Regions from separate parts of the Pantoea sp. KPR_PJ genome, predicted to be linked through region 2. Evidence: predicted binding sites of a transcription regulator. Region 2 holds the regulator's gene; each other region holds the start of a gene.

Region 1 (7,699 bases), on a different contig from region 2:
GACGCGTTTGCGGGCGACTACCGCAGCAACGATGGCTGGATCCGTCTGCATACCAATGCGCCCCATCACCGCGCGGCCATGGCGCGCGTGCTGGGGCAACATCCCGATCGTGATGCGCTGGCACAGCAGGTGGCGTGCTGGCAGGCTGACGCACTGGAGCAGGCGATCGTTGACGCAGGCGGCTGCGCGGCACAGATGCGCAGCGAGGCGCAGTGGCGACAGCATCCGCAGGGCCAGGCCGTCAGCGAGGAGCCGCTGATAAGCTGGCAGCGCACCACGCCCGGCGCGGCGGTCAGCTGGCCAGTACCCGCCGCGCGGCCGCTGCTCGGCGTGCGCGTGCTGGACCTGACCCGGGTGATTGCCGGCCCGGTCGCGACGCGCTTTCTCGCCAGTCTGGGCGCAGAGGTGCTGCGCCTGGATCCGCCTGGCTGGGACGAACCATCACTTGATGAGGAGCTGGGCTGTGGGAAACGCCGCGCCGTTGTCGATTTCAAGAGCGCCGCAGGCCGCGGCACGCTGCGGGCGCTGATTCAGCAGGCCGACGTGCTGGTGCACGGCTACCGCGCCGACGCACTGGAAAAGCTGGGATTCGATGCCGATACCTGCGCGCGCCTGTCGCCGGGCCTGGTCGACGTTGGCCTTAATGCCTGGGGCTGGCGCGGGCCGTGGCGCAATCGCCGCGGCTTCGACAGCCTGGTGCAAATGGCGTGCGGTATCGCCCAGAGCGGCATGGCATGGGCTGAGCGGGAAACGCCAACGCCGCTGCCGGTACAGGCGCTGGATCACGCGACAGGCTATCTGGCGGCGGCGGCCGCGCTGGAGGGATTACGCCAGCGGCACACCACCGGCTATGGGGTGCAGGCGCGGCTGTCGCTGGCGCGCACCGGCTGGCTGTTGCAGCAGCACCCTGCGCATGCACAGCGCCCTTCAGCCGGTATTCAGGCGCATACCCACGACATACTGCCCGCCACCGAACTGACGCCCTGGGGCATCGGTGAACGGCTGCGGGCCGCTGCGCGTCTGCCGGGCACACCACAGCTCTGTGCGACGCCGGGCTACGCACCGGGCACCCATCAGGCGTGCTGGTAAAAGCAGAAAAGGCGTCCGGGTCAGTTCAGGGAAAATGCCTGACCCGGCAGGCAGCCTCAGGCGTCACCGTCGTCTTCAACAGCCTCATTGAGTTCGTCCCACATCGCCTGAATCGCTTCGCGGCTCAGTACGGCCAGCGTGCGATAGAACGTGCTGGTGGCATGAGCTTCTACTTTGCCGAGGAAGGTGCCGCACCAGGGCAGCAGATAGCTGTCAAACAGGGCAAACTGCGCCGCGCTCTCATCTTCTGCCGACTGGTCTTCCAGCCAGGAGGCCGCCAGCAACAGCACGCCAAAATGATCCGCTGGCGCGTCGCTGAGCGGCATCCCGCGGGCGGTCAGAAAGGCGCGCACCTCTGCTTCCGGCTTGCCTTGCGGCCAGTGAGAGGCACAGGGCGGCACGCGGCACTCGGGCCCCACAAATAGCGCATTGTAATCTGCTGCCAGCGCCTGCGGATCGCTGTTCTGCTGGAGGCGCTGTAGCAGTTCATCCTGCTCCAGCGGCCACTGTGCGCCGAGTTTGCCCTCGCGCAGCAGCGTAAACAGCGGCACCAGCAGCGGGTCCTGCGGCTGACGATTAAATAAAGAGCCGATAACGCGGCAAAGAATGGAAAACTCGTTCATGCACTATTCCAGAGGCTAAAGGGTTAAAAATGCGCCAGCTCGGCAATCTGTCGGCCGGTCCGCTGCTCAAGAAAATCGAGCAGGCGACGCGGCGTGACATTTAACACGCGATCTTCCGGAAAATCCACTTCCCGCGCGATACGCAGACAGTGCTCAAAATCGCCCAGCGTAAAGGCGGTGTGGGAGTCGGAGCCAAATGCCAGTCGACCGCCCGCGTCGCGTACCGCTTCGGCAATGGCGCGGCAGTTGGGTTCGCTGCCGGGACGTGAGGTGGTAAAGGAGGAGTTATTGATCTCCAGCGCCACGTTGTAGTGCGCGGCCGCGTCGGCAATGGCGCGAATATCGACCGGGAACTTTGGGTTGCCGGGATGGCTGATAATATGTGCAACGCCGTTGGCCATGGTGGCGATCATCGCATCAGTGTGGTGCGACTTGTCGCGTGGCGCATACACCGGCTCATGGAAACCAGCAATGATCACATCCAGAGAGTCAAGCATCGGGCCGGAGCAGTCAATTTCCCCCTGCTGGTTTTTGATATTGGCTTCGATGCCGCGCAGAATGCCAACACCGTCAATGACGCGCGGCCAGATTTTCATATTGACAAAATGCCAGTAGTGCGGCGCATCGGCCATATCAGGGCCATGATCGGTAATGGCAAAGAGCCGGATGCCGTTCGCTTTCGCCTGCGCGACATAATCATGCAGCGTGCTGTAAGCGTGGGTACTGGCTACGGTGTGCATATGTAAGTCAACCGGGTACATCATCTTCTCCTTTACGCCACCGACGCGGGCGGCGGTACGTGAACTTTTATTAATAGCCGCGCAGTCGATCAACGCAGCCCGACGGCTGCCTGCCCGCCTCACACGCCTCAATGGCACGGGCAATCGCCTCTATCGCCTCATCTACCCGGGTCAGGGCGGCAATATGTGGCGTCACGGTGACACGCGGATGACGCCACAGTGGATGGTGCGGGGGGAGTGGCTCCTGCTGGAAGACATCCAGCGCGGCGGCGCGAAGCTGCCCGCTCTCCAGCGCCGCCAGCAGATCGTCTTCAACCACCTGAGTGCCACGGGCCATATTGAGTAAGCATGCACCCTGCGGCAGCTGGCTCAGGGTTCGGGCATCAAACAGATCGGTGGTCTCTGGCGTGCTCGGCAGCAGATTAATCACCACCTGCGTGCCGTGCAGAAACGCATCGAGCGCCTCACGTCCGGCAAAGCTGGTTACGCCTGCAATCTGCTTAGGCGAGCGGCTCCAGACGCGCAGCGGAAATCCCCAGGGTTTTAGCGCATGGATAACGCTCATCCCCAGCACGCCCGCGCCCATCACGCCCACGGTAAACGCCTCGTACGCCGCCAGCTCAAGCGGCTGCCACTGCGCCTGCTGCTGTAGCTGGCGATAGTCGTCGAAGCGGCGATACCAGCCGAGCACGCAGTACACCGCATACTCCTGCATCTGCCGCCCCATTCCGGTATCTTCAAGGCGCACAAGCGGCACCGACGGCGACAGCATATCGGGATAGCGCGCCAGCTGCGCCAGAATGTCGTCTACGCCAGCCCCCATCGCAAAAACGCCGCGCAGGCCAGGCCGACCGGCCAGCAGCTCACGCGGCGGCTTGCGCACAATCGCATAGTCAGCGGCAGCTTCATCGCCCGGCTGCCAGTGCCGCACGCGCGCCTGCGGAAGGCGACGCTGCATCCCCTCCAGCCAGACCCCGGCATCCTGTGACGGGTGGTACCAGATAATCTCCATTTTGCTCCTCGTTTTTTACCCTCAGCCTCCGGTAAAAGCGGCATAAGGGCAAGGAAAAATCCGCTCGCGTTTGCCCGAAAGGCGTCGAACCCGCTTCACATTTCCGCTGCGTTAACGCGCCATGCCGTCAGATTAAGGCTAAAGTTGTTCGAGTGGTCAATGCGTTACGCGCGGCCGCCTTTCGGACAAGGAGAAAAACCGATGAAAAAAACTGTTGTAACCGCGCCTGTCGGGCGTCAGGGCGTCGCGCCAGTGGTGCTGACTCTGCTGCTGGGTTTACCTGCGCTGGCAGCGCACGCAGACGATCAGGCACGTATGCTCAGCAATCAGCCGCAGCCGCCAGATGTCCGCCTCGGCCCGCTATTCAGCGCAGTGCAGCAGGCGCAGTTCTACCCTGACCAGAAAACCTTTGCTGACGCCGTACCGAAATACGACCCTTCGTCGATCCTTGCGGACTGGCAGATGCAAAAAAATCAGCGCAATTTTGATCTGAAGCGCTTTGTCGCCAGTAACTTTACCCTGCCTGAAGCCGGTGAAAAGTATGTGCCGCCAGCGGGTCAGAGCCTGCGCGCGCATATTGATGGCCTGTGGCCGGTGCTGACGCGCACCGCCAACCGCGCCGGGCGCTACGATTCACTGCTGCCGCTGCCTAAACCCTACGTCGTCCCGGGCGGACGTTTCCGCGAGGTGTACTACTGGGACAGCTATTTCACTATGCTTGGCCTGGCCGAGAGCGGCCACTGGGATCGCGTGCAGGATATGGTCGATAACTTCGCCTGGGAGCTGGATACCTATGGCCACATCCCAAATGGCAACCGCAGCTACTACCTCAGCCGTTCGCAGCCCCCCTTCTTCAGCCTGATGATCGATCTGCTGGCAACCCATACCGGCGAGGCCGCCTACAGCACCTATCTGCCACAGCTGCAGAAAGAGTATGACTACTGGATGGCAGAGAGCGGTAGCGTGGCGGCGGGCCAGGCGCACCAGCGCGTTATCAGGCTGGAAGACGGTACGCTGCTTAACCGCTACTGGGATGAGCGCGATGCACCGCGCACCGAGTCCTGGCTGGACGATGTCAACACCGCGAAAAAAGCGCCGCAGCGGGACAAAAATGCGCTCTATCGCGATCTGCGTGCGGGCGCAGCATCCGGCTGGGACTTCAGCTCACGCTGGTTTAGCGACGCGCACAGTCTGGCCTCAATCCGCACCACCCAGCTGGCTCCGGTCGATCTCAACAGCCTGATGTTTCATCTCGAGAAAACGCTCGCTAAAGCCTATCGGCTTGACAAGCAGCAGGATAAAGCAAAGCAGTTTGCCGATTTAGCCGAGAAGCGCCAGGCCGCGATAAATCGCTACCTGTGGGATGAGAAACAGGGCTGGTACGCGGATTACGATCTTAAGACGCATCAGGCCAGTCCGCACCTTACCGCCGCAGCGCTCTTTCCGCTCTACATGCAGCTTGCCAGCGACAAGCAGGCCGACCGTACCGCGTCTGCCGTTGAACAACATCTGGTGAAAGCGGGTGGCCTGCTGACCACCACGGTGAACAACGGTCAGCAATGGGATGCGCCAAACGGCTGGGCACCGCTGCAGTGGGTGGCAGTAGAAGGGCTTGAGCACTACAACAAACCGCAGCTGGCGCAACAGATTGGCCTGCGCTTCCTGCAAAATGTGCAGACCACCTATGACAAAGAGCAGAAGCTGGTGGAGAAATATGTTGTGGACGGGCCTCAGCTCGGCGGCGGTGGCGGCGGTGAGTACCCGCTACAGGACGGCTTTGGCTGGACCAATGGCGTCACGCTGATGCTGCTCGATAAATATTGTCCAAAAGATAAAACCTGTAACAGCGCACAGGATATTCCTCAGACGACCGCGACCACAAAATAGCCTCTGCGAAGGGTCGGCGCGAGCCGCCCTTCGCTTTTTGCTACACCTTCCTTTAACACATCTTGAAACATCCCCCACATATTGATAATAATTCTCACTCTGATAGTGAGAATTTTTATCACTCTTGATTCGCCTGATCTGGCGGACTGAACAAGGAAAGGACATGAAGCTGCCGTTTACCCCTCACCGCTGCGCCCTGCTGTGCGCGCTGGCTATTGCTATCCCTTCGGCCAGCCTGGCGGACGAGACGCTGGTCATTACCGCTGCGCCACAGGAGAGTGCTGACAGCCCAACGCAGGGCTATGTTGCCACTACCAGTGCGGGCGCGACCAAAAGCGACCGCCCGCTGGTGACAACGCCGCAGTCGGTTTCCGTGATTACCCGCCAGCAGATTGACGATCAGGGTGCCATCGATCTCAATCAGGTGTTGAACTATACGCCTGGCGTCTTCACCGGCTTTGGCGGTGCTGCGACGCGCTACGACACCATTTCACTGCGCGGCTTCCACGGCGGCGACGTCGATAACACGTTCCTGGACGGCCTGCGCCTGATGAGCGACGGCGGCAGCTACAACATTTTGCAGGTCGATCCCTGGTTTCTGGAGCGCGTTGACGTTATCAAAGGCCCCTCGTCAGCACTCTATGGTCAGACGGTTCCGGGCGGGCTGGTAAACCAGACCACGCGCCGCCCGCAGTTTCGTGAAGAAGGCCATTTCCGTCTGTCAGCGGGCAATCACGCCACCAGCGGTGCGGCATTTGACTATACCAACGCCATTGACTCGCAGTGGGCGTTTCGCCTGACCGGAATGACGCGTAACAGCGATACGCAGTATGACCATACGCGTGAAGAGAAATATGCCCTGATGCCGCAGTTGATGTGGCAGCCCACCGAGGATACGCAACTGCTGCTGCGGGCCTATTTGCAAAAGGATCCGTCTGGCGGCTATCACGGTTCAGTGCCCGGCGAGGGTTCCCTCGATCCACACAACGGCGCAAAGCTGAGCACCGGCTTTTACGATGGCGATCCGGCGCTGGATCAGTTTAAGCGCCGCGAACAAATTTACAGCTATGACTTCCGGCATCGCTTCAGCGACGTCTGGTCTTTCGCCTCGACCGGCAGCTACAGCCACTCAAATGCCGATCTCGATCAGGTTTATCAGGGTGGCTGGCTGGCGGCAGACTCTTCGATCCTCAGACGCTATTACTCTGGCGAGCGCTCCTCCCTTTCCGCCTGGGCAACAGATAACCGCCTGACGGCGGAGTTTATTACTGGTGAACTGGAGCATCGGCTGTCGCTGGGGGCAGAGTACCATCGCTACAAAAACAGCCTTACCGACGCAGGCGGCGTGGCCAGCTCGCTTAATGCCGTCACGGGCGAGGCGCTCGGCCCCATGCCTGACTTTAGCTGGACGTCATCTACCCGCCGCTACTACCAGACCGGCCTCTACCTGCAGGATGAGATGGTGTGGGATCGCTGGCATCTCGATCTCTCTGGCCGCTACGATCGCATTGTCGCCGACAACAGCGGCACGTCGCGCCGCCAGGACGATCACGTTAGCGGGCGGGCGGCGCTGCTGTACGCCTTCGATAATGGTGTCTCCCCCTATGTGAGCTACAGCCAGGCGATTACCCCCACCGCGCTGACCGGCTCAGACGGCAATCTGCTCCAGCCAACCACTTCCGAACAGGTTGAAGCGGGCATTAAATATCAGCCTGCGGGCACGCGCGATCTCTATACGCTGGCGCTTTACGATCTGACGCAGAAAGATGTGGCGACGCGTAATATCGTGGACTCGACCTATACACCAACCGGCAAAGTCCATTCGCAGGGTATTGAGCTGGAAGCGCATAACCAGCTGACGCCCCGCCTGAGCACGGTGGCAGGCTACACGCTGAATCACCTGCGCTACAAAGAGACGGTGGACGGCAATGAGGGTCACACTCCCTATATTACGCCGAACAGCATCGCCTCCTTCTGGGGTCACTACCAGTTTGACGCAGGTATCAGCGCCGGGGCAGGTGTACGCTATATCGGCAAACAGTGGGCGGACAACGAAAACAGCCGTCGCGTGCCGTCGGTTACCCTGTTTGACGCGTCGGTACGTGCCGATCTGGGCGTGTGGAATAACGATCTGCGCGGCGCATGGCTACAGGTGAGCGCCAACAACCTGACCGATCGTCACTATGTTGCCGCCTGCTACGGTACAGGCTACTGCTACTGGGGGGCAGAACGTTCGCTGCTGGTGTCGGTGGGATACGATTTTTAAGCGGAAAGTAAAACGGGACGACCTGGTCGTCCCGTTGCAGTTCTTGCGCTCAGCGCGTCAGCTTCGCACTTTGCGGTAGATC
Region 2 (7,699 bases):
CTTAGCGCATCAATATCATCGTTAAACTGCACGCCACCACAGCCATTCAGTTGTAAATCGATAAAGCCGGGAGCAATCAGCGCGCCTGAAACATCGTTTAGCGTCATATCAGCAGGCAGCGCGTCGCGTGGACAGACGCGTGCAATGCGCCCGTCATTGATAACCACCGCATGGTTATCCAGAACTTCATGGCCGGTATAAATACGGCCGTTTACTAATGCGTACATTGTCATTCTCCCGGCTAAGCCCGCCAGAACATCATGGCGAGCATTTACAACATTGTCTTACACACCCTTCATATTTTCCGCTTCCATTTCGCGGAAATATTTGACGGTTTTCACTTTCAGTTCCATCGTAGCGGGCTCATCGCAGACCACTACCGATTTGGCATGCAGCTGCAGGCAACTAATGGTCCACATATGGTTAACGTTGCCTTCAACCGCCGCCTGAAGCGCCTGCGCTTTAACATGACCCGTCACCAGAATCATCACTTCTTCGGCATCAAGCAGCGTGCCTACCCCGACAGTCAGCGCATATTTTGGCACCTGATCGACATCGCCATTGAAAAAACGGGAGTTCGCCACGCGCGTATCGTGCGTCAGTGTTTTAATGCGGGTGCGGGATGCCAGCGAAGAGGCGGGTTCGTTGAAGGCAATATGGCCATCGTTACCGACGCCGCCCATAAACAGATGAATTTTGCCCAGCGCGCGAATCTTTTCTTCATACTGGCGACATTCTGCGTCAATATCGGCAGCATTACCATTCAGAAGGTTGATGTTTTCTGGTTGAATATCAACATGATCAAAAAAGTTTCGGTACATAAAGCTGTGATAGCTTTCCGGGTGCTCTTTCGGCAGGCCAACATACTCATCCATGTTAAAAGTGACAACGTGCTTAAAGCTGACCTGGCCCGCTTTGTGCATCTCGATAAGATGCTTATAAGCCTCCAGCGGAGTCCCTCCGGTTGGCAACCCTAAAACAAAGGGGCGATCCGCTGTAGGGTTAAAAGCGTTGATGCGATTGACGATATGACGGGCTGCCCACTTGCCCACCTGGGTTGGGGTAGCCAGAGGAATAAGTCGCATAGTTCACCTCATTCTGAGAAAAGAAAAGGGGTGATGCAGTGCGCTTTGTGGCCACCCTTGGCAGGGCGGGTTAAAACACGTTCTTAGGCAACACTGCATCCTGATATTTTGCATCTTAAAATAAGTGGCAAGCAATCGCCATACGCCTCGGCTAAAAATAGTGCTTTTTGGTGAGAAGTATCACAGAAGAGACGCTTTTAATTTGCGAGGCGAATTAATTTGTCATTACACTGCGCAACGTGAAGTGTAGTGTCATTCAAACCCCTGCGGCTGACAAAAATAAGCAAGCGGCAGCAGGGCGACAAGCCAGTCTCATAGGGGGAAAGGGCAAATGTTAGGTTACTTACAAAAAGTTGGCCGCGCGCTCATGGTGCCGGTTGCAACCCTGCCAGCGGCAGCGATATTAATGGGGGTCGGCTACTGGCTCGATCCCAATGCGTGGGGCGCAAGCAATGCGCTGGCGGCGCTGCTTATCAAGTCAGGGGCAGCCATCATCGAACACATGTCAGTGCTGTTCGCGATTGGCGTCGCCTATGGCCTGTCCAAAGACAAAGACGGTGCAGCCGCCTTGAGCGGCTTTGTCGGCTATCTGGTGGTCACCACGCTCTGCTCGCCAGCGGCGGTGGCAATGATCCAGAAGATCCCGGTTGATCAGGTGCCCGCCGCCTTCGGTAAAATTGAAAACCAGTTTGTCGGCATTATGGTCGGTATCCTGTCGGCTGAGGTGTATAACCGCTTTAGCCATGTTGAACTGCCTAAGGCACTCTCTTTCTTCAGCGGGCGACGCCTTGTTCCGATCCTCGTCTCCTTTCTGATGATTATCGTGGCCTTTATTCTGATGTATGTCTGGCCGGTGATCTTTAACGGTCTGGTTAACTTTGGCGAACACATTCAGAAACTGGGCTCTGTCGGGGCGGGCATTTACGCCTTCTTTAACCGCCTGCTGATCCCGGTTGGCCTGCACCATGCGCTCAACTCCGTATTCTGGTTTGACGTGGCGGGCATCAACGACATTCCTAAATTCCTTGGCGGTGCGCAGTCTATCGCTAACGGCACTGGCATTGTGGGCATTACTGGCCGTTATCAGGCAGGCTTCTTCCCCATTATGATGTTCGGTCTGCCTGGCGCAGCACTGGCCATTTACCACTGCGCCCGCCCGGAAAACCGTGCCAAAGTGGGCGGCATCATGCTGGCTGCGGCATTTGCGGCTTTCTTCACCGGGATTACAGAGCCGCTGGAATTCTCCTTTATGTTTGTGGCACCGGTGCTTTATGTGATTCACGCCGTGCTGACGGGTATCTCTGTCTTTATCGCGGCCAGCATGCAGTGGATTGCCGGTTTCGGCTTCAGTGCGGGGCTGGTGGATATGGTCCTGTCGAGCCGTAACCCGCTGGCCACACACTGGTGGATGCTTATCCCGCAGGGCATCGTGTTCTTTGCGCTCTACTATGTGATATTTCGCTTTACCATCCAGAAATTTAATCTGATGACGCCGGGCCGTGAGCTGGCGGTGGCAGGGGATGAGAGCGACGGATATGACGTCAATGTCGATAAAACCAGCGATGGCGAGAGCGAAACAGAGTCGCTGGCACGGCGTTATATTGGGGCCGTAGGAGGCTCAGACAATTTAACCGGCATTGACGCCTGTATTACCCGTCTGCGTCTTAACGTCAAAGATGCAGGGCAGGTGAATGAGTCGGTCGCTAAACGTCTGGGCGCCTCAGGCGTGATTCGTCTTAACAAACAGAGCGTGCAGGTGATTGTGGGCACGCAGGCTGAGAGCATCGCGTCGGCGATGAAAAAGGTTTTAACAAAAGGACCTGTCGCGTCGGCGGGTGGTGCCACGGCAGCACCGGCTGCGCCTGTGGCTAAACCACAGGCGGTGCTCAACAGCGAAAAACGCGCGATCGCCACGCTGGTGGCACCCGTAAGCGGTGACGTGGTTGCGCTGGAGAGCGTGCCTGACGAAGCTTTCGCCAGCAAAGCGGTGGGCGAGGGGCTGGCGATCAAGCCGACCGGAAAAACCGTGGTCGCGCCGATAGCGGGTACGCTGGTAAAAATCTTTGCCACGAATCACGCCTTCTGTCTGGAAACCAGCAACGGCGTCGAGATTGTGGTGCACATGGGGCTGGATACCGTGGCGCTGGAAGGCAAAGGCTTTACCCGCCTGGCGGAGGAGGGCGCAACCGTTGCGGCCGGAGAGCCGGTACTGGAGATGGATCTCGATTACCTGAACGCCAGTGCGCGCTCAATGATAAGCCCGGTGGTGGTCAGTAACAGTGAAGACTTTGCCGGACTTACGCTGCTGGCAACGGGTTCGGTTGTAGCGGGTGAAACGCCGCTCTATGAGGTAAAAGCCTGAGGCTTTCGTTATCACGGTGTAAAATAAAGCAGGCAGGAAGCGATTCCTGCCTTTTTCGTTTTATCGCCTTAACAAACCGGTTGTTTCCCTTCGACGCTTTGTGGATCATACTCCGTTACTTCGTGGTACAAATCACCCGCTATACGTATTGAGGATTGAGAGATGAGTGAGGCTGAAGCCCGCCCAACTAACTTTATTCGTCAGATCATTGACGAAGATTTGGCGAGCGGCAAGCACAACAGCGTGCACACCCGTTTTCCGCCGGAGCCCAATGGTTACCTGCATATTGGCCATGCTAAATCCATCTGCCTGAACTTCGGCATTGCTCAGGATTATCAGGGGCAGTGCAACCTGCGTTTCGACGATACCAACCCGGTTAAAGAGGACATGGAATTCGTTGAATCCATCAAGCGCGACGTGCAATGGCTGGGCTTTGAGTGGAGTGGCAACGTTCGTTATTCCTCAGATTACTTCGATCAGCTTTATCTCTATGCGGTTGAATTGATCAATAAAGGCCTGGCCTATGTTGATGAACTGACGCCGGAAGAGATCCGCGAATATCGCGGTACGCTGACCGCGCCGGGTAAAAACAGCCCCTATCGCGATCGCAGCGTGGAAGAGAACCTGGCGCTGTTCGAAAAAATGCGTAACGGTGAGTTTGCTGAAGGCAAAGCCTGTTTGCGTGCAAAAATCGATATGGCGTCCAGCTTCATCGTGATGCGCGACCCGGTGCTCTATCGCATTAAGTTTGCCGAACATCACCAGACCGGTAACAAGTGGTGCATCTATCCGATGTACGATTTTACCCACTGCATCTCCGATGCGCTGGAAAACATTACTCACTCGCTCTGCACGCTGGAGTTCCAGGATAACCGTCGCCTGTATGACTGGGTGCTGGATAACATTACCATCCCGGTACACCCGCGCCAGTATGAGTTTTCACGCCTTAACCTCGAATACGCGGTGATGTCGAAGCGCAAGCTGACGCAGCTGGTGAGCGAAAAAGTGGTGGAAGGCTGGGATGACCCACGCATGCTGACCGTGTCTGGCCTGCGCCGTCGCGGCTATACTGCAGCCTCTATTCGTGAATTCTGTCGCCGCATTGGCGTAACCAAACAGGATAACGTGGTTGAGATGGCGTCGCTGGAGTCCTGCATCCGTGACGATCTGAACGAAAACGCGCCGCGTGCCATGGCCGTGCTGGATCCGCTGAAGGTGGTGATTGAGAACCTGCCAGCAGGCCATCATGAAACCATCACTATGCCAAACCACCCCAACAAGCCGGAGATGGGCACGCGTGATGTGCCGTTTGGTCGCGAAGTCTGGATCGATCGTGCCGACTTCCGTGAGGAAGCCAACAAGCAGTACAAGCGACTGGTGCTGGGCAAAGAGGTGCGTTTGCGTAACGCCTACGTGATTCGCGCTGAACGCGTGGCGAAAGATGAAGCGGGTAATATCACCTGCATCTACTGCACCTGCGATGTTGATACCCTGAGCAAAGATCCCGCTGACGGCCGCAAGGTCAAAGGCGTTATCCACTGGGTTTCAGCCGACCATGCGCTGCCAGCAGAATTCCGCCTTTACGATCGCCTGTTCAGCGTGCCGAATCCGGGCGCAGCAGACGATTTTCTGACGACCATCAATCCCGGCTCGCTGGAGATCCGCCAGGGATTTGTTGAGCCTGGCGTGCAAAATGCCATGCCGGAAGCGCCTTATCAGTTTGAACGCGAAGGCTACTTCTGCGCTGACAGCCACTACTCTCGTCCAAATCATCTGGTGTTTAACCGCACCGTTGGACTACGTGATACCTGGGCAAAAATCGGCGATTAAATTTTTGCATTAACCGCATCACTTTATGACAACAGGGCGAGCAATCGCCCTTTTTTATGGCTGTTATCTGCGCTTATACACGTTTTTATTCTTCAGAGGATAATATTAACTTGTCGGACCACATTGAGAGTTGTCTGAGTTAATTAAATTTAATCAATTTCCAGATGTGAATTTGTTATTTTGAGGTAGGCTATTCGCTCTTAAAAAGGCTATGCGGGCATAACAAGGAAATAAAATGACAGCTCTCGCTCAGGAAGCAAGACACAGCGTAGTAGTTTTGCATCAGTTAATCGAACGTATCTTTAATCAGCCGTCAGGTGAAGATGACAGTTTCCATTTACTCCTCTCGCATTTTCACCCCGATTTCCGCATGGTGACGCCGCAGGGCAAACTGCTTGATTTCAACCAGACTGAAGATCTCTTTCGTCAGCTGCAGGGGAAGCGTGAAGGAATGCGTATTGCCACCAGCGAGCACGCTGTTATTTCCCAGCAGAAGAATGAAATCACCATTCAGTATCGCGAACTGCAAATGATGAACGGTCAGGATCAGACGCGCATTTCACTGGCTATCCTGGATTGCAGTACGTCCATCCCTCGCTGGCGCTATCTGCACGAAACCCTCGTCGCCTGACAGCCATAAAAAAAGCCGGTATCTGTACCGGCTTTTAGCATTACTGCATAGCACACTGTTTTTACTGATCGTGGAGCGTTTCGTCTTCGCGGCAATCGCCCAGCGCGCAGTGACCGTAGAGGTAAAGGCTGTGGTTAGTCAGCTTAATACCGTGACGGGTAGCGATATCACGCTGGCGCGTTTCGATAGACTCGTCGCTAAATTCGATAACTTTGCCGCAGTCAAGGCAGATCAGGTGATCGTGATGATGCTGCTGGGTCAGTTCGAAAACCGATTTCCCGCCTTCAAAGTTGTGACGCGTTACGATGCCTGCATCATCAAACTGATTAAGAACACGATAAACGGTAGCCAGACCAATCTCTTCGCCCATATCAATCAGGCGTTTATACAGATCTTCCGCGCTGACGTGATGGCACTGAGGTTCCTGAAGCACTTCCAGAATTTTGAGTCTGGGCAGCGTGACTTTCAGGCCAGCCTTCTTTAATGCGGTATTGTTGTCAGTCATGCGGATATTGTCCTGTTACTTTGCTGGTTACTTGAGGCGCCTTGCCTTGAATGTCGTTCGGTGTCTATTCTCATTTGCGTCTCATTATAGAGGCGAAGCTTTGAAATGAAAACCGAGGGAAACGCCTGAAATCAACACGGGCTGTCAGGGAAAACATAACGGCGCCGGGTGGAAAAATGCAGGAGGTTCGTCATCATCTCGCTAACTTCCTGACCTCGCGGGAGAAATAAGCAGATAACCGATGTGGGTATTGTACAGAATTGCAGATGAAAGTTAAAAATCTGTAGCTATTATTTCTATAGGAAAAACCACTCCCTCAATGTGAGCCAGCGCCCACATTGAGGAGCGGACACTTACGCTTCGATGATGGCCTGCAGCTGTAGCTCATCATAAATCTGCTTAACCCAGGCATCAACGCGCTCGTTGGTCAGTTCAGGCTGGCGGTCTTCGTCGATCGCTAAACCGAGGAAGTGTTTATCGTCGGCCAGGCCTTTAGATGCTTCGAAATGATAGCCTTCGGTCGGCCAGTGCCCCACGATAACCGCGCCGTTTGGCTCGATGATATCGCGGATAGTGCCCATCGCGTCGCAGAAATATTCGGCATAATCTTCCTGGTCGCCGCAGCCAAAAAGGGCCACCAGCTTGCCGTTGAAATCAATCTCTTCCAGCGTCGGGAAGAAGTCATCCCAGTCGCACTGCGCTTCACCATAGTACCAGGTCGGAATGCCCAGCAGCAAAATGTCGAATGCTTCCAGATCTTCTTTCGTGCTTTTGGCAATGTCATGAACTTCCGCAACGTCTTTACCCAGCTGTTTCTGGATCATTTTTGCAATGTTTTCGGTGTTGCCGGTATCGCTGCCAAAGAAGATGCCTACGATTGCCATGGGGTAAATAACCTCTTAAATCCTGATAATGAGATGCATGCGCGGTGCGCACAATTAAGCGAATGATAGCAGAGCGGGCAAAAGGGCGGAACTTGAAAAGCCGCTACATTTGCTTCTGCGTGCGCTTTGCGCGATTCAGTCCAGTTTGAGTTGCGCCAGCAGCATTTGTTCAATCAGTTCGCTGCGGCTGATATTGCGCTGCTCAGCCAGGGTGTTCAGGGCATCCACAGCCTCGCTGCTCATTTTGAGTTCGACACGGCGCAGCCCGCGCACTTTGTCACGTTTCAGTTGATTGCGCTTATTGATGCGCAGCTGTTCATCACGCGATAGCGGACTGGTTTTCGGTCGACCGGGACGACGCTCATTTGCAAACAGATCCAGCGTAGTGCGGTCAGTGTGTTC
Region 3 (7,699 bases), on a different contig from region 2:
GGTTTCATGGGTGCCAACCGGCGCATAGATACGGCACGGGCGATTCAGCTTGCCGTCCGCGACTTTGCCGACCACCTGCTCATAGAGGGGCTCGCCCATGCCGTGCAGGCACTGGAACTCATACTGGCCCGGGTAGTAGTTATTGCCCGCCAGCTGATAGATCGCCGCCAGCGTATGGGCGTTGTGCGTTGCAAACTGCGGATAGATCAGATTTGGCACCGCCAGCAGCTTACGCGCGCAGGCAAGATAAGAGATGTCGGTATAGACCTTACGTGTATAGACCGGATAACCCTCCAGGCCCTCCACCTGGGCGCGTTTGATTTCGCTGTCCCAGTAAGCACCTTTCACCAGACGGATCATCAGACGACGACGGCTACGCTGAGCCAGGTCGATCAGCGAGTCGATCACAAACGGGCAGCGTTTCATATAGGCCTGAATAACAAAGCCGATGCCGTTCCAGCCTTCCAGCTCAGGCTCAAAGCAGAGCTTCTCCAGTAGATCGAGCGACAACTCCAGTCGGTCAGCCTCTTCAGCATCAATATTGATACCGATGTCGTAGGAGCGTGCCAGCAGCGTCAGGGATTTCAGGATCGGGTAGAGCTCTTCCATCACGCGGGCGTACTGGGCGCGACTATAGCGCGGATGCAGCGCAGAGAGCTTGATAGAGATGCCTGGTCCTTCATAGATGCCGCGGCCGTTTGACGCTTTGCCAATGGCGTGGATCGCCTGCTGGTAGGAGAGCAGATAGGCTTTAGCATCGCTGGCGGTCAGCGCCGCTTCGCCCAGCATATCGTAGGAATAGCGGAAGCCTTTCTCTTCCAGCTTGCGCGCGTTCGCCAGCGCCTCAGCAATGGTTTCGCCGGTGACAAACTGTTCACCCATCAGGCGCATCGCCATATCGACGCCTTTACGGATCAGCGGCTCGCCGCTCTTACCGATAATGCGGTTTAGCGATCGCGACATGTTTGCTTCGTTGTGAGTCGACACCAGACGCCCGGTGAACAGCAATCCCCAGGTGGCTGCGTTGACAAACAGAGAAGGGCTGCGACCAAGGTGCGACTGCCAGTTGCCGTTACTGATTTTGTCGCGGATCAGCGCGTCACGTGTGGGCTTATCGGGAATACGCAGCAGCGCTTCGGCCAGACACATCAGCGCGACGCCCTCCTGGGAGGAGAGTGAGAACTCCTGCAGCAGGCTTTGCACCATTCCAGCGCGTCCGGTTGCCCCTTTTTGGTGCCGTAGCTTGTCGGCAAGCTGATAAGCGAGCTGATGCGTTTTTTCCGCCAGCGAAGCGGGCAGGCGAGCCTGCTCCAGCAGCATCGGGACCGCGTCAGTCTCAGGACGCCGCCAGGCAGCAGTTATGGCAGCACGGGCTACCGACTGCGGCAGAATATGCTCGGCGAAATCCAGGAAGGGCTGATGCGTTTCTTCCGGTGTGATTTCGTCGGGCTCTGCCAGCGTGCCTGCCGCGACCGGGATCTCCGGCAGCGCATCGCCGCTTTCCAGCTGGCCAAGATAGCTAAAAATGGCCTGCTTAATCAGCCAGTGTGGGGTGCGGTCGATCTGCTGCGCCGCCAGTTTAATGCGTTCGCGGGTGGCTTCATCCAGCTTCACACCCATGGTAGTCGTGCCCATGACGTCATTGCTCCTGTGTCTGTATCTTACTGCGTGGGCAGCACTATTACTGATGTTGCAACTTTGTGCAACCGTGTTAAGTGTGACCTGTGTAGCAGCCTTTTTAATGATTAATTTGTTAACACTAAAAAGACGGCATGGAACTTGCTGCAAGAATCTCGCCAGATTGTCATGACGCTAACTGATTGCATTGCTGGAGGTTTGAAAAGGTGCAACTCGCGAACTGTGAGCCAGTGCAACCTGTTAACAAAATTCAGGCATTACCAGGTGAAATCGCTGTAATGCTTGTGTTAAATCCATTGTGCGCGTCGCACCTTTCCGGCAGGATACCGCGCCTCAGGAAACGTCGGGCGCCTGAATCTGGACAAAGCCTGCTGCCTTACCCCGTTCCGGTAAGCGAGCAGCGTGCGGTTTCTCTCGGGAAATCAACTATAAAGTGGAGAGACGAATGAGTGTAAGCACACCGATGCTGGTGACTTTTGTAATTTATATCCTTGGGATGGTGCTGATAGGCTTTGTGGCCTATCGATCTACAAAAAACTTTGATGATTACATTTTGGGTGGGCGTAGCCTTGGCAGCGTTGTCACCGCGCTATCGGCAGGCGCGTCTGATATGAGCGGCTGGCTGCTGATGGGGCTGCCGGGCGCGATCTTTCTGTCGGGTATCTCAGAAAGCTGGATTGCGATCGGCCTGACGGTGGGGGCCTGGCTTAACTGGAAAATTGTTGCGGGCCGTCTGCGCGTGCAGACTGAGCATCACGACAACGCGCTGACCCTGCCGGACTTTTTTACCAGCCGCTTTGAAGATAAAAGCAAGATCCTGCGCGTTATCTCGGCGCTGGTTATCCTGATCTTCTTTACCATTTACTGTGCTTCAGGCGTTGTGGCCGGGGCGCGTCTGTTCGAAAGCACCTTCGGGATGAGCTATGAAACGGCGCTGTGGGCCGGTGCGGCAGCCACCATTCTCTATACGCTGGTGGGCGGCTTTTTGGCCGTAAGCTGGACTGATACCGTGCAGGCGAGCCTGATGATTTTCGCCCTGATCCTGACGCCGGTTATCGTGATCGTTGCCGTAGGCGGCCTGGATGATTCGCTGGCGGTCATCAGGGCGAAGAGCCTTGAAAACCTCGATATGCTGAAGGGGCTCAATTTTGTTGCGGTGATCTCACTGCTGGGCTGGGGGCTGGGCTATTTTGGCCAGCCGCATATCCTGGCGCGCTTTATGGCGGCCGATTCTCACCGCTCTATCCGCACGGCACGTCGTATCGGCATGGCATGGATGGTGTTGTGTCTGGCGGGTGCGGTAGCGGTTGGTTTCTTCGGTATCGCTTACTTCCAGAACCATCCTGAGCAGGCGGCGGGCGTAAGCGGTAACGGCGAGCGCGTCTTTATCGAACTGGCGCGTATTCTGTTTAACCCGTGGATTGCCGGGATTCTGCTGTCGGCTATTCTGGCGGCGGTCATGTCGACCCTGAGCTGTCAGCTGCTGGTCTGTTCCAGCGCCCTGACCGAAGATCTCTACAAAGGTTTCCTGCGCAAAAATGCCAGCCAGAAAGAGCTGGTGTGGTTTGGACGCGGAATGGTGCTGCTGGTGGCGCTGATCGCTATTGCACTGGCATCAAACCCGGATAACCGCGTGCTGGGGCTAGTGAGCTACGCCTGGGCAGGCTTTGGCGCCGCCTTTGGTCCGGTGGTGCTGTTTGGCGTCTGCTGGAAACGCATGACCCGCAATGGCGCGCTGGCGGGGATGATTATCGGTGCCGGCACCGTGCTGATCTGGAAACAGTATGGCTGGCTGGATCTGTATGAAATCATTCCAGGCTTTGCCTTTGCCAGTATCGCAATTGTGGTGTTTAGCCTGACGGGACGTGCGCCGTCCGCGGCGGCTCAGCAGCGCTTTGAGGCTGCCGAGGCAGAATACCTGGCCAAATAAGCTCTCTTTATGTGCAGGCCCGCTTTCCCTGTTGAGAGCGGGCTTTTTAATGCCTGTCATTCACGAAATAATTTCCGCAGATTACTTGTTTTTTAACTGGCGATAATGATAATCGGTATCGTTCGTATTTTACTTAACTTTACCCCTGACTGACGCTGCTTAACATTCAAGAGGTCGGCGATGTTTGTTCCCTTTCTCATTATGCTGCGCGAGGGGCTGGAAGCAGCTCTGATCGTCAGCCTGATCGCCAGCTACCTGAAACGCACCGGCCGCGCCCAGTGGTTTCCCGCGCTCTGGGCTGGCGTCGCTGTCGCCGCCGCGCTCTGCCTGGCACTCGGTATTTTTATCAACCAGACCACCGGTGAGTTTCCGCAAAAAGAGCAGGAGCTGTTTGAGGGGATTGTGGCGGTGATTGCCGTGGCGATCCTGACCTCTATGGTGTTCTGGATGCGCAAAGTGGCGCGCAATATGCGGACAGAGCTGGAACAGGCAGTCGATCAGGCACTGGGTCGCTCCGGGCGTGGCGGGCTGGCACTGGTGCTGATGGTCTTTCTGGCCGTTGCGCGTGAAGGGCTGGAGTCGGTGTTCTTCCTGCTGGCTGCGTTCACACAGGATGTCGGCTATGCACCGCCCGTCGGCGCAGTACTGGGATTAGTGACCGCCGTGGCGCTCGGTATGCTGCTTTACTGGGGAGGCGTGCGCATCAATATGGCGAATTTCTTCCGCTGGACCAGCCTGTTTATTCTGTTTGTCGCGGCCGGGCTGGCGGCAGGCGCTGTCCGCGCTTTCCATGAGGCTGGCATCTGGAACCATTTACAGGGTATTGCCTTCGATCTGAGCCCGGTCCTCTCCACGCATTCACTGTTCGGCACGCTGCTTGAGGGCGTACTCGGCTATCAGGAAACGCCGAGCATCAGTGAAGTAGGGGTCTATTTTCTCTATCTCATCCCGGCACTGCTGCTGTTTGTCATGCCCGCGCGCCCGACGCGCCAACTCTCCACTTAACAGGGATATAACTATGATGATTCGCTTTCGCCGCAAAACGCTGCTGGCTTCACTGATGGCGCTCTCCGCAACCGCGGCGGCGGCCGATATTCCACAGGTCAGGGTGAACGTGACGGATAAGCAGTGCGAGCCTGAGCAGCTGACGGTCAAAGCCGGGAAAACCCAGTTTCTGATTAAAAACAGCAGCCAGAAAGCGCTGGAATGGGAGATTCTGAAGGGCGTGCTGGTGGTAGAGGAGCGCGAAAACATCGCGCCAGGCTTCAGCCAGAAACTGACTGCAAACCTTGAAGCGGGCGAGTATGAAATGACCTGCGGTTTGCTGAGTAACCCTAAGGGCAAACTGATCGTTGAAGAGGGCAGCACATCAGCGGCGAAAAGCGGCAAGTCTGGCGTCCTCTCACTGGCGGGCCCGGTGACCGGGTATAAAGCGTATGTCATGCAGGAAGTAGCGCAGCTGGTTGCGGGCACTGAGGCTTTTACCCATGCGGTAAAGTCAGGCGATATCGAGAAAGCCAGAGCGCTGTATGCCCCGACGCGCCAGCACTATGAGCGTATCGAGCCGATCGCCGAGCTGTTCTCCGATCTCGACGGCAGCATCGACGCGCGTGAAGATGATTACGAACAAAAAGCGGAAGATCCTAAATTTACCGGTTTCCATCGTCTGGAGAAGGCGCTGTTCAGCGATAACAACACCACCGGTATGGAAGGCTACGCGACCCAGCTCAATCGCGACGTACAGGATCTGCAAACCCGCATCAGCGAGCTGGCCTTCCCGCCGGCGAAAGTGGTGGGCGGGGCGGCAGGCCTGATTGAAGAGGTCGCCTCCAGCAAGATTTCCGGCGAAGAGGATCGCTACAGCCGTACCGACCTGTGGGATTTTCAGGCGAATATTGATGGCGCGCAGAAAATTGTCGATCTGTTGCGTCCTCAGCTACAGCAGGCCAATCCCCGTCTGCTGGCGAAGATTGACGGCAATTTCAAAAAAGTTGACGCCATTCTGACAAAGTACCGCAGCGGAGAAGGTTTCACCTCGTATGAAAAACTGACCAGCACAGATCGTAATGCGCTCAAGGGGCCGATCACCGCGCTGGCGGAAGATCTCTCCCTGCTGCGCGGGACTTTAGGACTGGATTGATATGATAGAGAGTAAGGACGAGGCGCAGCCTTCCCGTCGCCGTCTGTTAAAAGGATTAGGCATGCTGGGCGGCGCAGCCGCCCTGAGCGGCGGCTGTCCCTTTCATGCATCAGCCGACAGCTTCGCGCCAGGGACGGTTGCACCCGATGCGCGCCAGCAGGCGCAACCCTTCTATGGGCAGTATCAGGCAGGGATCACGACGCCGCAGCAGGCGTCGATGATGCTGGTGGCCTTTGACGTGCTGGCCAGTGATAAAGCTGAGCTGGTGCGCCTGTTTCAATTGCTCACTGCGCGCATCGCCTTTCTGACCACGGGCGGGCCGGCACCTTCTGTCGCCAGTCCGCAGTTGCCGCCGATGGACTCTGGCATTCTGGGCGCGGAAATTGCGCCGGATAACCTCACTGTCACCGTATCGGTCGGTGAGACGCTGTTTGACGACCGCTTTGGTCTTAAGGCGCTCAAGCCAAAACAGCTGCAACGCATGACGCGCTTTCCCAATGATTCGCTCGATGCGGCCCAGTGCCACGGCGACCTGCTGCTGCAAATCTGCGCTAACACTCAGGATACGGTCATCCACGCGTTGCGCGATATTGTTAAACATACGCCCGATCTGCTGGGTATACGCTGGCGGCGTGAAGGCTTTATTGCCGACCATGCCGCGCGTAGCAGAGGCAAAGAGACGCCGATTAACCTGCTGGGCTTCAGGGATGGCACGGCGAATCCGGATACGCAGAACAAGCCGCTGATGGACAAAATTCTGTGGGTTACCGCGGACCAGGATGAACCCGCGTGGGCGCGTAACGGCTGCTACCAGGCGGCACGCATTATTCGCTTCCGCGTGGAGATGTGGGACCGTACACCGCTGCGTGAGCAGCAGGTTATTTTTGGTCGCGATAAGCTGAGCGGTGCACCGCTGGGCATGACGCACGAGCATGATGTGCCTGACTACTCGCAAGATCCCCAGGGTGAGGTTATCGCGCTGGATGCACATATCCGTCTGGCGAATCCACGCACCCGCGAGACCGAAAGCAGCCTGATGCTGCGGCGGGGTTACAGCTATTCGGCGGGCGTGACCGCGTCAGGGCAGCTTGATATGGGGCTACTCTTTGTTTGCTATCAGCACGATCTGGAGAAGGGCTTTATCACCGTGCAAAAACGGCTGAATGGCGAAGCGCTGGAAGAATACATTCGACCGATCGGCGGTGGCTACTTCTTTGTTTTGCCGGGCGTTCCTGACAAACAGCACTACCTGGCACAGCCATTGCTGGAAGCCTGATAAGCGGTGCGGCGCCGCGTGAGCGGCGTCATCTTTTTTTGCCTGAGAAAAAATATTTTTCGCCGCTTAATGTTTCAATATATTGATTAAAAAGGGGAAATAATTTTCTCTTGCCCGCTCACTCCGCGCCATTTTCCGCTTTTTGCGCTGAACGTAAAATTAATGTTGCCAAATCTGTTAAAATTAGTGCAGTTTAATGGATAAGCGTGTTGTTTCTCAGACTGGAGTCGCGCATGGGAACGTCCTGTACAGGACATACAGTTTCACTTCAGCATTCGCACTTATCGGCGAGGGGCCAGCTACCCTCGACTCTATCCTCTTCTTTAGCAAATTGTTTTCTTACCTCCGATTTATACCGGTGTGCAGTTGCGCTTCGGTGCGGCTGCGCATCTCTATCAACGGCACGTCATGGCTCTAAAGGAAGCCATCAAACCTCTAAAGCGTTCAGTTAATCGTGGCGGGCAATAGCCCAACGCGGGAAATGAAACCAACTGTAAGGTGCGACTATGGGAAGACAGAAAGCAGTGATCAAAGCGCGTCGTGAAGCCAGAAGGGTGCTTCGCAGTGACTCTCGTAGTCATCGTCAGCGTGAAGAAGAATCGGTCACTTCGCTGGTGCAGATGAGCGGACTGGATGCGATTGGCATGGCGCGCGATGTGCGTGACCGTTCTCCGATTGCCGCCAGAAATGATGCTCAGGCGCATTATCTCCAGGC
Region 4 (7,699 bases), on a different contig from region 2:
GTACAGCCCCTTGCTTTCACCGACGTAGCGCACACCCGCCCCCACCGTAACGCCGGAGAGCGCCGTTTCATGGAAGGTATAATCGGCCCACAGCGACGCCATATGCTTCGGCACCTGAACCGGCGTGCGATTTTCCAGCAGCGTGTCGTGGGTGTACTCCGCATCCGTGTAGGTATAGGAGGCCGTCAGGTTAACGTTGGCATTGACCGCAGCTTTGGCCTCCAGCTCTACGCCGCGCGAGCGGATTTCACCGCTCTGCACGCTGGCATTCGGATGGTTTTTCGTATCCGGATCGGCGGTCAGATTTTTGGTTTTGGTCAGTTGATAAAGCGCGGCGGTCAGGGTGACCGGGCGATCTTTCGGCACATACTTCACGCCCGCTTCGTACTGTCTGGCACGCGACGGGTCGAAGGCCTGGCCCTCATATGTTGACCCTGAGTTGGGAATAAAGGCTTCGCTGTAGCTGAAATAGGGTGCGACGCCGTTATCAAACACGTAGTTTAGCCCACCGCGCCAGGTGAAGGCCTGATCGTTCTGGCGGTTCAGCGTACCGTTGTAGCGGTCATAGACAGAGGTCATGGCATAGTCGTAGCGGCCGCCCAGCGTCAGTACCCAGCGGTTCCACTCCATCTGATCCTGGGCATAGAGCCCTGTCTGACGCTGTTTATTGAGATGCTGATAGGGATCGAATGGCGTAACGCTTTCATCGCCATACTGCGGCGCGACGGCGCTCAGGCTGCTGGCCGTACCAAACTGTGCATCGATATCGTTACGCGTGCGCTGAAAGTCCACGCCCAGCAGCAGCGTATGGTCCACCTCGCCGGTAGCAAACGTAGCCTGCGCCTGGGTATCCAGCGCAAACTGATTTAGCCGCTCATCCGACACCGCTGAGCCGCGCGTGATTGACCGGGTGGTCGCGTCGAAGCCATTGCCGTAGATGCTGCGATAGTGGGTGCGCAGATCGGCGTAGCGCAGATTCTGGCGCACTGTCCAGGTGTCATTGAAACGGTGCTCAACGCTGTAGCCGATCATTTTGGTGTTGCGCGAAATTTTGTTGCTCGCCTCACCTTCGTCAAAGTCGGTCGGCAGCTTGTATTCGCTGCCATCGGCGCGTGCGATCGGCACCTGAGTGCCCTGACGCGGCAGCCAGCCGTAATAGCCGGTCTGCGGCTCGTTCTGGAAATAGGTCAGCAGGTCGAAGCGGGTATTTTCATCCGGACGCCAGCTAAAGGCGGGGGCAATGGTGTAGCGCTTCTCTTTGTTTCTCGCCTGCTGCGCGTCGGCGCTGCTGGCAAGCCCGGTCAGACGGTAGCTGTAAATGCCGCTCTCATCTGTCGCACCGCTAAAGTCGAAGCCGGTGGCAAACAGATTATCGCTGCCCATCTGGAACTGCACTTCGCGCAGGGTCTCCTGCGTGGGACGCTTACTTACCAGCGACACCACGCCGCCGGGATTGCTTTTGCCATAGAGCACCGAAACCGGGCCGCGCAACAGTTCGGCACGCTCAAGGAAATAGGGATCGATAGCAAATTCAGAGTAGTTGTCACCCTGAAGCTTCAGGCCGTCAAGATACTGATTGGTGTTGGTTTCGCTGAAGCCGCGGATAGAAAGCGCATCGATCACCTGCGAGCTGCCGCGGTTGCCGGTGAGCACGCCTGGGGTGTAATTAAACGCCTCTTTTACCGAGGTCACCTGACGCGTCTCCATCTCCTCGCGCGTCACCACCGATACGGACTGCGGGGTTTTCTCAAGTGGGGTATCGGTCTTTGTGCCGGTGGCGCTCTGTTTCGCCGCAATGGTCGGTGCCGGCCCCCAGGCGCTTTCCTGCGGCGCGGCTGAACCGGCATCCGCAGAGACAATCAGCGTTTCATCAGCCAGCGCGGCGGCGCTCACCGACCCCAAAATGACCGCTATGCTCAGCGCCAGCGGGCGGCGGGAAAAAGCGCCGCGCAGAAAACAAGGAAAAGTCGTTCGCGCATTCATAGTGAGTATCTCTTGAATAAAATATGTAGGCAGGCGAATGAAAACGAGAATGATTATTATGCCGAATGGATTTTAGGCGAAACTCTTTGTTTTCTGCAAGGGATAATCCCGCGCACAGCGCCGTCTGGCGGGCATTCGCGCAGTATTGATCGCGCACAAAAAAAGGGCGCCTTAGCGCCCTTTTTAACCGGTGGCTTAGTTGCCACCGAACATATCTTTAATCCAGCCCGCGACGCCGTCACTCTCCTTTTGCTCCTGCTGCGGCGACTGCTGCATCTGCTGCTGGTTTTGTTGCTGATTCTGCTGCTCCTGCAACTGCTGCTGCTCCTGCTGCTGGAACAGCTGCTGCTGTTGCTGGCAGAGCGCATCCGGATCGAGCGCCCAGACCGGCAGCGAACGCCAGGTGCTGCTGCCGGTGCCGCAAACAAAATTGCCTGCCGAGTCGACATTCATCATCGAGACGTTTTCCGGCGGCGTCAGCACCAGCGGCATCGGTGCCTGGTTGTCCAGATAGCGACGATAGATCTGCATCGCGCCGCTGGCACCGTAGAGCTTGCTCGGCTGGTTGTTGTCACGGCCAACCCAGGTGATCGCAACCTCTTTGCCATCTACGCCTGCAAACCAGCTGTCGACCAGATCGTTAGTCGTACCGGTTTTGCCTGCCAGATGCGCTTTCGGATAGCGCGCGCCCAGCGCTCGCGCCGTGCCCTGCTCGGCCACACGCTGCATGGTGTAGAGCGTCAGATACGCGGCCTGCGCCGGTTCCACACGCTGCGCCTGCGGGAAACTCTGATAGAGCACGGTACCGTCTTCCGCAATCACCGAACGTACCGCCGACAGCGATGCGCGGTTACCGCCGCTGGCAATCGACTGGAACGCCTGCGCCACTTCAACTGGCGTCAGGTTAAGTGCGCCAAGCAGCATTGACGGTACAGGATTAAGCTGATCTTTAGGCACGCCCAGCTTCGTCCAGGTCTCTACGACCGCATCCAGCCCCAGCGTCATGCCGAGGTTAACCGTCGGCACGTTCATAGAGTGAGTCAGCGCATCCACCAGCATCACCTTGCCGCTGAAGCGACGATCGTCGTTCATCGGCTTCCAGACGCTGCCATTCGGCTGTTTCAGCGCAATCGGCTCATCGGCGATCCAGCTGTTCAGACGGTAGGTATTCGGCTGGCTGAGTGCGGTCAGATAGGTAGCCGGTTTTGCCAGCGAGCCGATGGAGCGCCGTGCCTGAAGTGCGCGGTTGTAGCCCGCGAACTGTGGATCGGCACCGCCGACCATTGCGCGCACTTCGCCGCTGAAGCGATCCACTACCACCATCGCGGTTTCCAGATCTTTCAGGCCGCGCTGTTTTTTCAGCGTCGGAATGCCATCAATAACCGCTTTTTCTGCCGCGTCCTGCGAGACCGGATCGAGCGTGGTAAAGATCTTCACGCCGGAGAGATCTTTGACCTTGTCGCCCAGCTTCGCCTGGAGTTCGCTGCGTACCATCTGCATAAAGGCAGGCTGCGGCGTAATCACGCCCCCTTTCGGCTGGACGCCGAGCGGACGCGCCGAGAGCATGTCATACAGCTCCTGATCAATGACCTTCTGCTGCTGCAGCAGGCGCAGCACCAGGTTGCGTCGCTCCAGTGCCAGCTTGGGATTGCGCCACGGATTGTAAAGCGAGGCGCCTTTTACCATGCCCACCAGCATCGCCTGCTGATCAAGGCTCAGCTCGTCAACCGGACGGCCAAAGTAGTAGAGGCTCGCCAGCGGAAAGCCGCGGATCTGATCGTTGCCCGCCTGACCGAGATAGACCTCGTTCAGGTAAAGCTCCAGGATACGGTCCTTGCTGTAGCGCGCGTCCATGATGACAGCCATATAGGCTTCACGCGCTTTACGCCACAGCGAACGCTCGTTGGTCAGGAACAGGTTTTTCACCAGCTGCTGCGTCAGCGTACTGCCGCCCTGCACCGCTTTGCCGGCGGTGATGTTGGCAAGGAAGGCGCGGCCAATGGAATAAGGGCTAATGCCGTCATGCTGATAGAAGTGGCGATCTTCAGTAGCGATCAGCGTATCAACCAGCAGATCGGGGAAACCGGTGCGCGGCACAAACAGGCGCTGCTCGCCGTTTGGCGACTGCAGCATGGTGATCAGGCGCGGATCGAGGCGGAAGAAGCCAAAATCGCGGCCGGAATCGACATTTTTAATTTCGCTCAGCTCGTCACCGTCGAACACCATCTGCGCATGCACCTGACCCTCTTTGCTGTCCGGGAAATCAAACGGACGGCGCAGCAGATCGATGGTGTTGCCCTTCACCGAGAATTCGCCGGGACGCGTAATGCGCGACACCTCGCGGTACTGCGTGCCTTCCAGCAGCGCGATCATCTCTTTTTTGTTGTAGGACATGCCCGGTTCCAGGCTGACCATGCGGCCATACACGGTAGCGGGCAGCTGCCACACTTTGCCGTCAATTCGGGCACGGATCTCAGAGTCGAGATAGATCCCCCAGGCCGCCATGATCACCACAAATACGAGGAACAGCTTAATCAGCCAGCCTAACCAGCGACGCTTCCCACGCGGCGGACGTTGTCCTTTACTTTTACGCGGCACAGGCGTTTTCTCCTCAACCTCATCGGTAAAATCATCATTATCAAAATCGTCTTCATCCCTGCGGCGACCCCGGCGCGTAGCGTTACGCGGCGGCTTGGGTTGTTTTCCTTTGCGCCCAATAGGTTCGCGATCGTTCCCAGACATTGCTTTCATTCTCCAGGTATTACGTTAGCAGCGCCGCTACTCTAGCGACTTTTACCTTTTCCGCATGGTAGAACCCTCTGAATTCGATCCAGCGGCCCTCACCTTACGGGGAATATTTTTTGGTGCGCCTTGTGGGCAAGGCACTGGCCGGATCGTCGGGCCAGGCATGTTTGGGATAGCGCCCTTTCATCTCCTTCTGCACCTCCGGCCAGGCACCGCGCCAGAAGGCAGCCAGATCGCGGGTGATCTGCAGGGGACGCTGCGCGGGCGACAACAGCTCCAGCACCAGTGGCACACGTCCTTCCGCCACGGCGGGATTGCTCGCCTCGCCAAACATCTCCTGAATACGCACGGCCAGCACAGGCGGTTTATCCAGATGATAGCGGACAGGCAGTCGACTGCCGGTGGGCACAGTGTAATGAGTTGGCAACACACTATCCAGCCGCTGACGTTGTGACCATGTGAGTAAATGTAATAGTGCGGTAACAAGATTGACCGCCTGTAGGGATTTCAGATCGCGTACCGCGCTCATCTCAGGTAACAGCCAGCTCTCCAGCGTAGCGAGCAGCGTGTCGTCATCTACGGCGGGCCAGTTCTCTTCAGGCAGCCACTGGGCGGCGCACTGGAGCCGCACGCGTAGCTGTTCAGCCTCCGGACTCCAGTTCAACATCGCCAGCCCTTTTTCAGCGATCCAGCGCAGCATCGCCGCATGCAGCACCTCAGGGTCCGGCCGCGCCATCGGCTGCGCCCTGAGCACCAGCGCACCAACCTGCTCGCGCCTCAGCGTGCGCAGCGTGCCTTTCTCTTCGTCCCACTCTACTTCAGTGCGCGTTTCGACCAGCGACGGCAGCGCCTGACGCAGCGCCTCAATCTCTACCGGCAAGGCCAGCAGCATCCGCGCATCTGGCGTGGCGCTGCCCTGAAGTAACGCGGGCGCAATCAGCCACTCATAGCGGTTCAGCCCCTCTTCCCGATCGAGCATCGCGCCCAGCCCGTTGGCAAGCTGGTAGCGGCCCCCGTTGTCGCGCCGTCGCGCCAGCCGATCGTTAAATCCCACCGCCAGCAGCATGGCAAAACAATCTTCATCGACCTTGCCACCGCTGACGCCCAGTCGCGTCTGCCACTGCCTGGCGCGTCGCAGCCACTGCGGCTGCGGGCGATGTAGCGCATCGCGCAGATCCGGACTGCCGCTGCGCGGCGGATCCTCCAGAATTGCCACCAGCAGCGCGGCACTGGCCACCGCATCCGCATCCTGCCCGGCGGCGCAGAGCATCGCGCTGAGGCGCGGATCGCTGCCGAGTTGCGCCATATGGCGTCCCAGTGCGCTCAGCCTGCCGTTTTCATCCAGCGCACCAAGCCGGGTGAGCAGCTGCTGCGCCACGTGCAGGTGCTTTGCGGGTGGCACATCGAGCCAGGTGAGCTGTTCCGGCTGCAGGCAGCCCCACTGCAACAGTTCGATCCAAAGCGCCGCGAGGTCGCTATGCAGGATCTCCGGCTCGCTCTGTGACGCGGCGCGCGACGCCTGCTCCTCGGCGATAAGATGCAGGCAGATGCCCGGCATCAAACGGCCAGCGCGACCGGCGCGCTGCGTCATTGACGCCTGGCTGATGCGCTGGGTCAGTAGCCGCGTGACGCCGCTGCGGGCGTCAAACTGCGCGGTGCGCTCCAGCGCGCTGTCCACCACCAGACGGATGCCTTCGATGGTCAGGCTGGTTTCTGCGATATTGGTAGCAAGCACCACCTTACGCCGTCCAGACGGCGCGGGAAGGATGGCGCGACGCTGCGCCGCCAGCGGCAGTGCGCCATAGAGCGGCGTCAGATCGACATCGTCTGCCACCCGGGACTCCAGCTCACGCTTCACGCGTTCAATCTCGGCAACCCCAGGCAGAAACAGCAGCAGCGACCCGCTCTCTTCGCGCAGTAGCTGAGCCGTTTCACGCGCAACCGCCTCTTCAAAACGCAGCGTCGCGCTGAGCGAGGCAAAGCGGCGCGTGACGGGAAAGGTGCGGCCTTCAGAGACAATCAGCGGCGCGTCAGGCAATAACGCCGACAGGCGCGCGTTATCCAGCGTTGCCGACATCAGCAAAATTTTCAGGTCCTCACGCAGCCCTTGCTGCACATCCAGCAGCAGCGCCAGCGCCAGATCGGCCTGAAGACTGCGCTCGTGGAATTCATCCAGAATCACCAGCGAGACGCCCTCCAGTTCGGGATCGCGCTGCAACAAACGCGTCAGCATGCCCTCTGTCACAACTTCCAGGCGGGTAGCCGGCCCGACACAGCTTTCACCGCGCATGCGGTAACCCACCGTCTCGCCCGGCTGCTCGCCCAGTTGTTCAGCCAGCCGCTGTGCCACATTGCGCGCCGCCAGCCGACGCGGTTCCAGCATGATAATGCGCCCCGGCAGTGCGGCGTGCTGTAACAGCTGCAGCGGCAGCCAGGTTGACTTGCCCGCGCCAGTCGGCGCGGCCAGCAAAATCTGCGGCGCAGTATTGAGCGCCTGAAGCAGGTCAGGCAAGACGGCGCTGACCGGTAAATCACTCACGGCAAACTCCCGTTCAGCCTGTGTTAAGATGGCGCGCATTGTAGCACTCATCCGTGAGGATTGCCGGAGACCGCCATGGAGACACAACGCCTGTTTTTTGGCATCGGCCTGCCCGACGCGCTGCAACAGCAGCTGGTATGCTGGCGCGCCGAACACTTTGCCGAGGATGCCGGTCGCCCTGTGGTATCGGCTAATTTGCACCTGACGCTGGCTTTTCTCGGCGAGGTAAAAAGCGAAACCGCGCAGAAACTGCAGCAGCTGGCAGCGCGCATTCAGCAGCCCGCCTTCGATCTCGATCTGGATGACGCCGGTCACTGGCCGCGTCCTCGCGTGGTGTGGCTTGGCTGCCAGCGTCCGCCGCGCGGCCTGCTACAGCTGGCCGACCTGCTGCGCGCGCAGGCTGCGCGCCACGGCTGCGCCCAGCACGCTCAG

The links. Region 2 encodes Fur, which represses iron uptake genes when iron is present. Its sites were predicted from a motif close to ATAATAATGAGAACNACTATCAA; they were not measured.
Region 1: a site for Fur is predicted at 5,433-5,455, ahead of HP564_RS03905 (TonB-dependent siderophore receptor). Genes of this name have one in related genera too.
Region 3: a site for Fur is predicted at 3,674-3,696, ahead of efeU (iron uptake transporter permease EfeU). Genes of this name have one in related genera too.
Region 4: a site for Fur is predicted at 2,021-2,043, ahead of fhuA (ferrichrome porin FhuA). Genes of this name have one in related genera too.

The regions. Positions count from the first base shown of each region.
Region 1 covers NZ_JABMIK010000001.1:816,344-824,042, reverse strand. Annotated here, with positions in the region: gene HP564_RS03930 (CoA transferase) at 1-1,089, shown strand, start outside; gene HP564_RS03925 (molecular chaperone) at 1,146-1,712, opposite strand; gene HP564_RS03920 (phosphatase) at 1,736-2,473, opposite strand; gene ghrA (glyoxylate/hydroxypyruvate reductase GhrA) at 2,523-3,464, opposite strand; gene treA (alpha,alpha-trehalase TreA) at 3,666-5,351, shown strand; gene HP564_RS03905 (TonB-dependent siderophore receptor) at 5,515-7,617, shown strand; gene HP564_RS03900 (GlsB/YeaQ/YmgE family stress response membrane protein) at 7,675-7,699, opposite strand, start outside.
Region 2 covers NZ_JABMIK010000003.1:379,215-386,913, forward strand. Annotated here, with positions in the region: gene nagA (N-acetylglucosamine-6-phosphate deacetylase) at 1-227, opposite strand, end outside; gene nagB (glucosamine-6-phosphate deaminase) at 285-1,085, opposite strand; gene nagE (N-acetylglucosamine-specific PTS transporter subunit IIBC) at 1,417-3,447, shown strand; gene glnS (glutamine--tRNA ligase) at 3,610-5,277, shown strand; gene HP564_RS10350 (hypothetical protein) at 5,513-5,908, shown strand; gene fur (ferric iron uptake transcriptional regulator) at 5,970-6,413, opposite strand; gene fldA (flavodoxin FldA) at 6,767-7,297, opposite strand; gene ybfE (LexA regulated protein) at 7,433-7,699, opposite strand, start outside.
Region 3 covers NZ_JABMIK010000001.1:338,332-346,030, forward strand. Annotated here, with positions in the region: gene putA (trifunctional transcriptional regulator/proline dehydrogenase/L-glutamate gamma-semialdehyde dehydrogenase) at 1-1,635, opposite strand, end outside; gene putP (sodium/proline symporter PutP) at 2,084-3,568, shown strand; gene efeU (iron uptake transporter permease EfeU) at 3,749-4,573, shown strand; gene efeO (iron uptake system protein EfeO) at 4,587-5,708, shown strand; gene efeB (iron uptake transporter deferrochelatase/peroxidase subunit) at 5,710-6,984, shown strand; gene phoH (phosphate starvation-inducible protein PhoH) at 7,491-7,699, shown strand, end outside.
Region 4 covers NZ_JABMIK010000009.1:152,662-160,360, reverse strand. Annotated here, with positions in the region: gene fhuA (ferrichrome porin FhuA) at 1-1,983, opposite strand, end outside; gene mrcB (bifunctional glycosyl transferase/transpeptidase) at 2,179-4,725, opposite strand; gene hrpB (ATP-dependent helicase HrpB) at 4,829-7,306, opposite strand; gene thpR (RNA 2',3'-cyclic phosphodiesterase) at 7,343-7,699, shown strand, end outside.